2 regions of the Bacillus nitroreducens genome follow, and region 2 is predicted to be linked to the other one. Evidence: riboswitches for the same ligand, from Rfam matches in the RefSeq annotation. Region 2 holds a riboswitch; the other holds the start of a gene.
The links. Region 2 has a riboswitch for preQ1 ahead of queF (preQ(1) synthase). Riboswitches for the same ligand answer to the same signal wherever they lie in the genome.

Region 1 (4,426 bases), on a different contig from region 2:
TGTTTACAAAATCATTACATATTTTACCAAGTCGAATGAATATTGATTTCGATATATTTTTCGTCTAATTTACTTATGAATAGACGTGTTGAAAAACCCAGTTTTTAAAAGCATAAAATGCTTCTTCCTGTAATGGCTTGGGGTAAGACATTAATACAAGTGGAACGGAGCTTTGCCCTTGTGCAAGCGCTGGTTGAACATAGCCCCACTTACTAAGGCTAAATCCATTTCGTTCATAAAAGCGGGCTCTTCTTTTTTCGATTTCCCCCTCTGGTGGTTCGATTTCAATCACGACAGGTTTAACCTGTTGTTCGAGAAATGCTTGAAGGAGTTTCGAACCTAGGCCACCATTGCGAAAGCTTGATTTCACAGCAAAATGTTCTAAAAATATAAAGTCAGGACCTTCCCAAGTGGCAAAAAAGGCAGCCAACTCACAATCTTTTTCATAAACAAAGATTTGATAATGTGGGTGGGACAACAATTTCCGTTGTATGTTATATGGCCTAAATTCATCACGTGGGAAAGAGTCTTCAAATAAATGATAAAGATCATCAAATCGTTCTTTTTGTAATATCGTGAGCATGTGACTCTCCTTGAATGGATGATAGAGGAGCTTTTCCAATCTTTTAGTGGAATTTATTTATTTTGTCTTTTATTCACTTCAATCGTTATGAACTCTGGCAAATAGTCGGGCGTACATCCTTTAGCCACCATTTGGCCTTTGTAAAGACCCGTTTTCTCTCCAATTTTAATACAACGCTCACGATGTTTTTCCTCATAAACTCCTATCCAGCCTGCTGTGAAATTCATCGCCCATTGAACTTCTGGTTCTTCCTGCGTAATAGTAGCTTCGATTACAGCTAGCAATTCTTCCGTGTTATCAGGAGGTGTTTGTCCAGTCCATCTCAATCGCGCTTGATAATACCAGAAAGCTCTCCTTTGAAGGGCCGAAGGACTATTTTTCCATGACTCCATCAATGCAATAGTCTTCTTACTTTTGGTGAGCTGATTAGCCATTAACCAATCCATTAAATTATTTCTCTCTTCCAAAGTATGAGTCAGCATATCCTTAACAAGCTTATCTAGGACATCTTGTGCAAGTAGTTTTTTGTCCATAATTAAGATGGCTAATAGTCTAGGCTTGAACTCTTCGGTAGACCAGAGTTCCATGGCAAGTTCGTGATCTTGTTTAATGTCCTTTGCGATTTTTCGTAAATCACCTAGCTTCGATTTACTATCGATCTGTGATAGAATGTTTTCTGCTTTTGATGAGCGGTCTAGCTCTGTAGCTTTGGTTTCACTCATTTTTACAACTCCTTCATTTCGATTGTTTGATGCTATGTACTTATGGGAAATATCAAGAACTCAAGTTTGTATATACTACCATTGGGCATTTATCTTACTCAATTACTATACTACATGAAATATTAAGTTTTTCCCAAACTCACTCCTGAAAAACTCTTTCCATTTCTTTTTTTAGTGCATCATCCTCCAATTCCTCGACAATACCTAATTCTTTAAGAGTAAATGTTTCGGTTGCCTCTACACCTTCGTAACTTGTACTAGTAGATGAAAAGGTAACGGACTTATCCATTCGCTCACCTCAATATGAAATTCCTTCTCTTGTACTAAACTGCTCTGCTTGTTCAATACATTCACTAAAAAAGGCATTAACCCTTCTAGGATTAATGCACTTTTTGTTGAATACCTTACTTAATAAAGATAACTTAATTTGAATGATAAGGTCTAATCAGGAAGATGAAAGGTATCGATTTTTTATTAAACACCCCGTTTATTCCCCCATAAATACGTGTGAAGCTGAGGCAATACTCGTACATCATTCAATTCTGCATGATTCATGACAACATCAACTAATCGTTCGTATTTTTCAATTAGGCGCGGTACCAACTTTTCCTGGTCTTCTGTTTCCAAGTCATCATTCCCTACTTGCAGGAACAGTTTTACATCAGGGTACCTTTTGTGTATGCGAATTGCATATTGTAAATCATCTTCTTCAAAGATAACCACCTTTAGACTGAAGTCACCCTGCTGTTCTTCCTTCAATGAATGGATGATAAAATCCAACGTTTCATAGTTTGTCGTCATTCCTGAGCTAGGTGGCTTAGGCGAAATGGTTAAATCATCTATCTTTGTAAACCATTGCTGCCATCTGCTACCCTGGGTTTCCAAGGCAACCTTCACTTGCTTTTCATGAAGCAAATCTATCAAACTATCTAATTGTGCTAACAATCCTGGATTTCCCCCAGAGATCGTAACATGATTAAAACGTTCGCCGCCCATTTCGAATAACGCATCCACGATTTCACGTGGTTCCATCATTCGTATCAATTCCTTTTCAGAACCGTCCCAGGTAAATTTCGAATCACACCACGAACAGGAATAGTCACAGCCAGCTGTTCTAACAAACATTGTTTTTTGGCCGATCACCATTCCTTCCCCTTGAATGGTTGGACCAAAAATCTCAAGTACAGGTATTTTTCTCATAATGATTTCTCCTTGGGTCGGTAAATACAATAGCTCGTAGGTGTCTCCCTTACAAATACCTGAACACAAGTTGGCTGATTCGGAAGAGAATCGAGATGTTCTTGAATGATTTCATATATCGTCCTAGCAACTACCTCTGTTGTAGGGAAATAAGTAGAATCTTGGTCGGAGAATTTGCTGTCTTCATTCATGACACGATGATCAAATCTTTTGTGAATTAAATCTTTAATCTGTTTAAAATTAACCAAAAACCCTGTGTGATCTAGCTTATCACCAGCAATGGTGATATTTGTAAAATAGGTATGTCCATGCATATTTTGACAGTTACCAGCATCTTCATGTGGAACATAATGAGCTGCAGCAAATTGAAAATCTTTATTTAACTCATATGCGTAAGGATGTTGTGTAACTGGATAAATCTGTTGCAACATGAATCATCACTCCTTCGTATGTTTTTTTGTCTTTCGGAGCTTATATCCATCAAAATAAAAAAAGACAACACTAAGTAGATGCTGTCCTAGCTCCTTAGTTTTTTATAGAGGGATGGAATTTCGAACCTCTCCTGCCAACGCAGACTTCTTTATTCACTTACATGATTACTTTACCATATCTAATACGTAGAATTAAGGAATATTTCTCAATCTCAAAAATAGAGGTCATTTGTTTTGAAATAAACGAACGATCCCATACGAAAAATTGATAACGCACCCGCTAGAAGAGTAAGGGTAAAACTTTTATCCTCTTAAATATTATAGCTTTCTTTCAAAAATGATTTGTATTACTGTTGCCTGCCCACCCGCACCCACTGTTAACGGTGCAAACGTATGCAAACGCCATCCTTCTTGTGCATGTTCTTTAATAATCGCTTCATAGTCTTCTTTCGCTTTACCAGTTAACGCACCAACCTGAATTTGAACGAACTTGTAATCATACATATGATTACCTCCTCTTAAATAAATAGTAGTTAGTTTTCTTTTCAAAAAGACATTTTTGTTTCATTCAATTTATCTACTATTTCTGATTTTTCAGGATATGAATCTCCTCTTCTAGATTTTGAATTTTCTGCTGAAGTTCCTTCTTCGGTTCAGTTATGTGTTGACCTCCTATAACAAAAAGACCAATGACTGTTACAATTCCACCTGCTAAAGCCATAACGAATAAAAAGGTGATATCAAAAATCTCAATCAACTCCTGTATTCATTGTGATATACGAATTCACAAAGACTAGGTTTCAGGTATATTTGTCTAATCTCATACATAATATGCAAATATTCTTGAGGTTTTCTTTGTACAAAATGGATTAGGGCATTTCTAGTGTCAGCTTTTCTTTCATTTTTTCAATTACAGTTCTATAGAATGTAACTTGATGAGGAACGAATTTTTCCCTTCCAACATTCTCATGAATATACACTTTATTTCCGTCATCCTTCATTTCAAATCCACTAATCTTGATCGTTTCTCTTTCACCTAACCAGAGTTCTTCAAAATGATGAAAATTGACTTTTACCATTCCTGCAACTTCGTCTTCCTGGAGAGTAAAGTCATCAAGGTAGTGTGGACTACAAAAAGACGTGTGCTATTTCCTTATCGATAAAATTTTCCCTGATAACCGTGTAGTCGACGACTCCCAAGGGGATTAAATCCTGAAAGGAAAGATCAATCCCAATTTCCTCCTCGATCTCTCTTATCCCATCTTCTACTCTTTCATTCGCCAGTAAATGCCCAGCAGCCGTTATGTCCAAGAGATTAGGATAATCCTTTTTATTTTTGCTACGAAGTTGTAAATATAGCTTATAGGTTCCCTCTTCTTCACAAATAAACCAACAGTGAAATACTTCGTGCCAATAACCGAGTCTATGTACATCTTCACGAGATGCAATACCAATGTGATTTTTATTTTCATCAAAAATTCTTAATTGCT
Region 2 (4,426 bases):
CCATTACAGCTAAAGTCACATATGGGACATAGTATAAAAACGAACGGATATAGACATTTTTAATTTCTTTTCTGACAAGTGTAAGTGGCAAAACTCGAATGAGATAGGTTACAATGGCCATTACTACGATATAACTAATAGTACTATTCATATGTATTCTCCTTTATCGGAAAGACAAATGCTGCGATACCTGCTATTAAGATTGTTAGAATAATAATCTTAACACCTGATGAGATGGACGATAGTGTTGGCAGTGCTGAAAAGACAAGGCTTAGTATCATCGAAGTGACAATCAGCCCTAAAAGAATTTTATTCTCTTTTGCTGGTGGGATTATCACTGCAAGTAACATTCCGAACAGTGCAATACTTAATGCACTAATTAATCTTGGAGGTAGAATATTACCTGAAAGAACCCCAAACAAGGTCCCTAAAGCCCATCCTGGCACGGCGGCACTCATCACACCGTATGCGTAATAAGGGCTAAGCTTTCCAGGAACTGCAACGGATAACCCAAATACCTCATCCGTAATTCCGTATGCCATGACAGTGCGATGGAAAAAGGATGTGTTTGGATCAATCTTTTGAGAAAGGGCAAACGACATTAAAAAATATCTAGAGTTGATAATCAGCTGGGCGATAGCGAGTTCTAAGATTGTTGCGGCACCAGCAATAAGGGTGAGCCCAGCAAACTGTCCAGCTGATGTCAAATTAGTTATAGACATAAATACCGCTTCAAACGGATTCAGCCCAGCTTGTTTGGCAAGAATACCAAAGGTAAACGAAACGGTAAAATAACCAATTGCAATTGGAATTCCATTCGTTAGCCCACTCTTCCATTCCTGTATATTTGATTTCATTTTCTCTCCTCCATTAAAATATAAATGAGGTTTTATATTAATATACTAATAACCTTATATTTTTGCTAGATTTACCAGCTATTTTACTTTTTATAAAATCCTGATGAATCAGATACAATCATAACTATAAAAGTTTTTTGGAATGAGTAGTTTTTTATAATAAGCATGTACCGGTAGAAAAGTTTAAACTGGAATGTTATTTTAATAACAAATAGAGAATGCCACTCTGAAAAATACTTATTGACAAAAATACATGGCTGATTCTATACTGAAGTGGAAATGAATACTAAAACTTTTTAGTTGTGGATTTTTCTAGAACTATTCTATTTTCGCCACACAATTTTCCTGTTGGGAGTTGTGTGGCTTTTTGTTATGTAAAAAGGGAGGGAAAGGTGTTGAAATCTTGGCATTATGCATTAATTGTGTTTTTGGGTGGATGTTGTTACGGAGTCTTATCGACATTTGTTAAACTGGCTTACTCAGCTAACTTTTCAACTTCTCATGTGACTGGAGGGCAATTCTTTTTCGGGGCAGTCCTTATTTGGATTTTCTTTCTTTTTACGAAAAAGAAAAAATTAACTTTTCAACAAATCTTAAAAATTGTAATAGCGGGTATTCCATTTGGCTTAACTGGTATTTTTTATTATCAATCCCTGCTGAGGCTCGAAGCCTCCTTAGCTATCATCTTTTTATTTCAATTTGTCTGGATTGGGACACTTTTTGAATGGTTTTTTTATAAAAAACGGCCTACCAAAGAAAAGCTTGTCTCCATTATTATACTCCTAATTGGTTCAGCCTTAGCTGCAAACATTGTTTCACAAGAGGGGACCATCCCTTCATGGGAAGGAATACTTTGGGGCTTACTAGCTTCTCTTTCATTTACAACTTCAATTTTTGTAAGTGGTTCAATTGAGAAGGATACCCCACCAGTACAAAAAAGTGCGCTCATGTCTACTGGTTCTTTAATAGTTGTCTTTACTTTATATCCACCCACATTTTTATTTGATTTCTCAGTCCTATCGGGTGTGGCACCATATGGGCTGTTACTTGGATTATTTGGTGTGGCTCTTCCACCACTGTTGTTTTCAATTGGGATGCCACATATTGGACCAGGACTTGGGACGATTTTAGTTGCTTCCGAACTGCCAGTAGCCGTTACCTTGTCTTCATTCATTTTATTAGAGCAAGTGAGTTGGATCCAGTGGATAGGAGTTGTGCTCATATTAGGTGGTATTATTAGGGGAAATATTGGGCTTGGTCATCGTAAGAAAAAATCTGTTGACCATGAAAATGTTACGAATCAAAAGGTGGGACAGTAAAACTGTCCTGTGTTCCATAAAAATTTTCCATTTGACGTTCTTGATTCAATGTTATATATTGAACTGAGATAAAGAATGCCCAGTCGCATACGGGAGAGGTTCATAGCTGATACCCTCTATAAAAAACTATGGAAACATGACAAATGCCATGTCCATATTGGATATGGTTTTTTCTGTTTTAACATATGTATTTTTTATAGAATGATTGGCGATACCTCTCTTGAGAATGCTTGGGAAACATTTGCAAGGAGGTTTTTTTATGTCTGGCCGAAGCCACGAAGAAGGATTAAAGGACTTGACATTATTAGGTAATCAAAATACACAATATTTATTTCAATATGCACCAGAAATACTTGAGGCAGTAGATAATCTCCATTCAAATCGTGATTACTTTGTGAAATTTAATTGCCCTGAGTTCACTAGTCTTTGTCCACTTACTCATCAACCTGATTTTGCGACAATATATATATCATATATACCTGATAAAAAACTTGTTGAAAGTAAATCATTAAAGTTATATTTATTTAGCTTTAGAAACCATGGGGATTTCCATGAAGATTGTGTCAACATTATCATGAATGATTTAATTAAACTTCTCGACCCTAGATACATCGAGGTATGGGGTAAATTTACACCACGTGGAGGTATCTCAATTGATCCATGGTGTAACTACGGAAAGCCTGGAACGAAATATGAAGAAATGGCAAATCATCGATTAATGAACCATGATTTGAACCCAGAAAAAATAGATAATCGTTAATAAGAAATTTACAAATGAAGAAAGAGGTTTTTAGCTACCCTCTTAAAAAAACTAAGGAAACAGCACTTTTCTTAGAGTGCTGTTTTTGCGTAAAAGGTGGTCAAATGATGAAGCGGGAAAAAGCAATCGTTGTCTTTAGTGGTGGTCAGGATAGCACAACATGTCTTTTTTGGGCAAAAAAGCGTTATGAAGAGGTTGAAGCGGTAACGTTTAATTATGGTCAAAAACACCATCTTGAAATCGAATGTGCGAAGGAAATTGCAGCTGAGCTCGGAGTCAAACATCATATTCTCGATATGTCACTCCTGAATCAGCTTGCCCCAAACGCCTTAACACGACAAGAAATTAAGGTAGAAGAGGGAACGGATGGCGAGTTACCATCTACTTTTGTGCCTGGACGAAATCTACTCTTCCTTTCATTCGCAGGTGTGTTAGCTCGTCAAGTAGGTGCAAAGTACATCGTGACAGGAGTTAGCGAGACAGATTTTAGTGGTTATCCTGATTGCCGAGACATTTTTATGAAATCATTAAATGTAACGTTAAATTTATCGATGGATGATACATTTGTAATTGAAACACCGTTAATGTGGCTGAACAAAGCACAGACTTGGGAGCTTGCTGATCAGCTTGGAGCATTGGAATTTGTTCGCGAAAGAACGTTAACTTGTTACAACGGTATTATGGCAGATGGCTGTGGGGAATGCCCAGCTTGTAAACTACGAAAAAAGGGACTTGAAGATTTCTATTTAGCGAAATCAAATACTCAACATAGAGGAGACATCATATGATGAGAATACTATTTTATTTGTTATCGATTGTTGCCGCGAATGTGGTAACTGCAGCACTTGCTCCTTTACAGTTTGGAATTTTCATTGTTCCCATGGGTACGCTGTTAGTTGGAGCAACTTTTATTCTTAGGGACCTTGTACAAAATAAATATGGGAGATCAAAAACGTATTTATTTATTTTTATTGCATTAGTTTTATCCGCATTGGTATCGTTCATGCTAGGAGATACACTATTAATCGTTGTGGCTTCAGCCGTTTCATTCGTTGTATCTGAATCTGCAGACACAGAAATTTATACGAGATTAAGACTACCAATCGCTTGGCGCGTATTTTATAGTGGAATCGTTGGGGGATTTCTGGACTCTGTTATATTCGTGATCATTGGTTTAAGTCCACTTGGTGCGAATATTCTACCTTGGGAAGCCGTACCAGCTGCTATATTAGGACAAATTATCGTGAAGACAATCATTCAAATGATTGGAGCACTTATTTTAAACCAGGTTCGATTGAAACATTTGGACCATGCGGAAATGATTAAATAAAAGTTTATAAAGCCACGTTTCATGGTTTTAAAGAGTGTAGACAAAGTCAAACATGACTTTGTCTACACTCTTTTTTATAGGAAACGCTAGTAAGATTCACTTTCCCAGACTGTCTTGAAAACGCTTGTCAGACAAGATGCGCTCACCGAACGAAGACGCG

Region 1: it holds a riboswitch for preQ1, as region 2 does, so the genes downstream of both, queD (6-carboxytetrahydropterin synthase QueD) here and queF (preQ(1) synthase) in region 2, are expected to answer to the same signal.

What each region holds. Positions count from the first base shown of each region.
Region 1 covers NZ_CAXHYI020000001.1:71,389-75,814, forward strand. The annotation lists gene ACWPVE_RS00365 (GNAT family N-acetyltransferase) at 74-583, opposite strand; gene ACWPVE_RS00370 (DNA alkylation repair protein) at 637-1,305, opposite strand; gene ACWPVE_RS00375 (hypothetical protein) at 1,445-1,594, opposite strand; gene queE (7-carboxy-7-deazaguanine synthase QueE) at 1,780-2,508, opposite strand; gene queD (6-carboxytetrahydropterin synthase QueD) at 2,502-2,936, opposite strand; PreQ1 riboswitch class I at 3,025-3,071, opposite strand; gene ACWPVE_RS00390 (DUF4177 domain-containing protein) at 3,255-3,440, opposite strand; gene ACWPVE_RS00395 (hypothetical protein) at 3,517-3,693, opposite strand; gene ACWPVE_RS00400 (hypothetical protein) at 3,806-4,015, opposite strand; gene ACWPVE_RS00405 (NUDIX hydrolase) at 4,065-4,426, opposite strand, start outside.
Region 2 covers NZ_CAXHYI020000003.1:1,127,334-1,131,759, forward strand. The annotation lists gene ACWPVE_RS09380 (AzlD domain-containing protein) at 1-151, opposite strand, end outside; gene ACWPVE_RS09385 (AzlC family ABC transporter permease) at 144-857, opposite strand; gene ACWPVE_RS09390 (EamA family transporter) at 1,253-2,176, shown strand; PreQ1 riboswitch class I at 2,266-2,312, shown strand; gene queF (preQ(1) synthase) at 2,436-2,936, shown strand; PreQ1 riboswitch class I at 2,954-2,997, shown strand; gene queC (7-cyano-7-deazaguanine synthase QueC) at 3,044-3,724, shown strand; gene ACWPVE_RS09405 (VUT family protein) at 3,724-4,266, shown strand.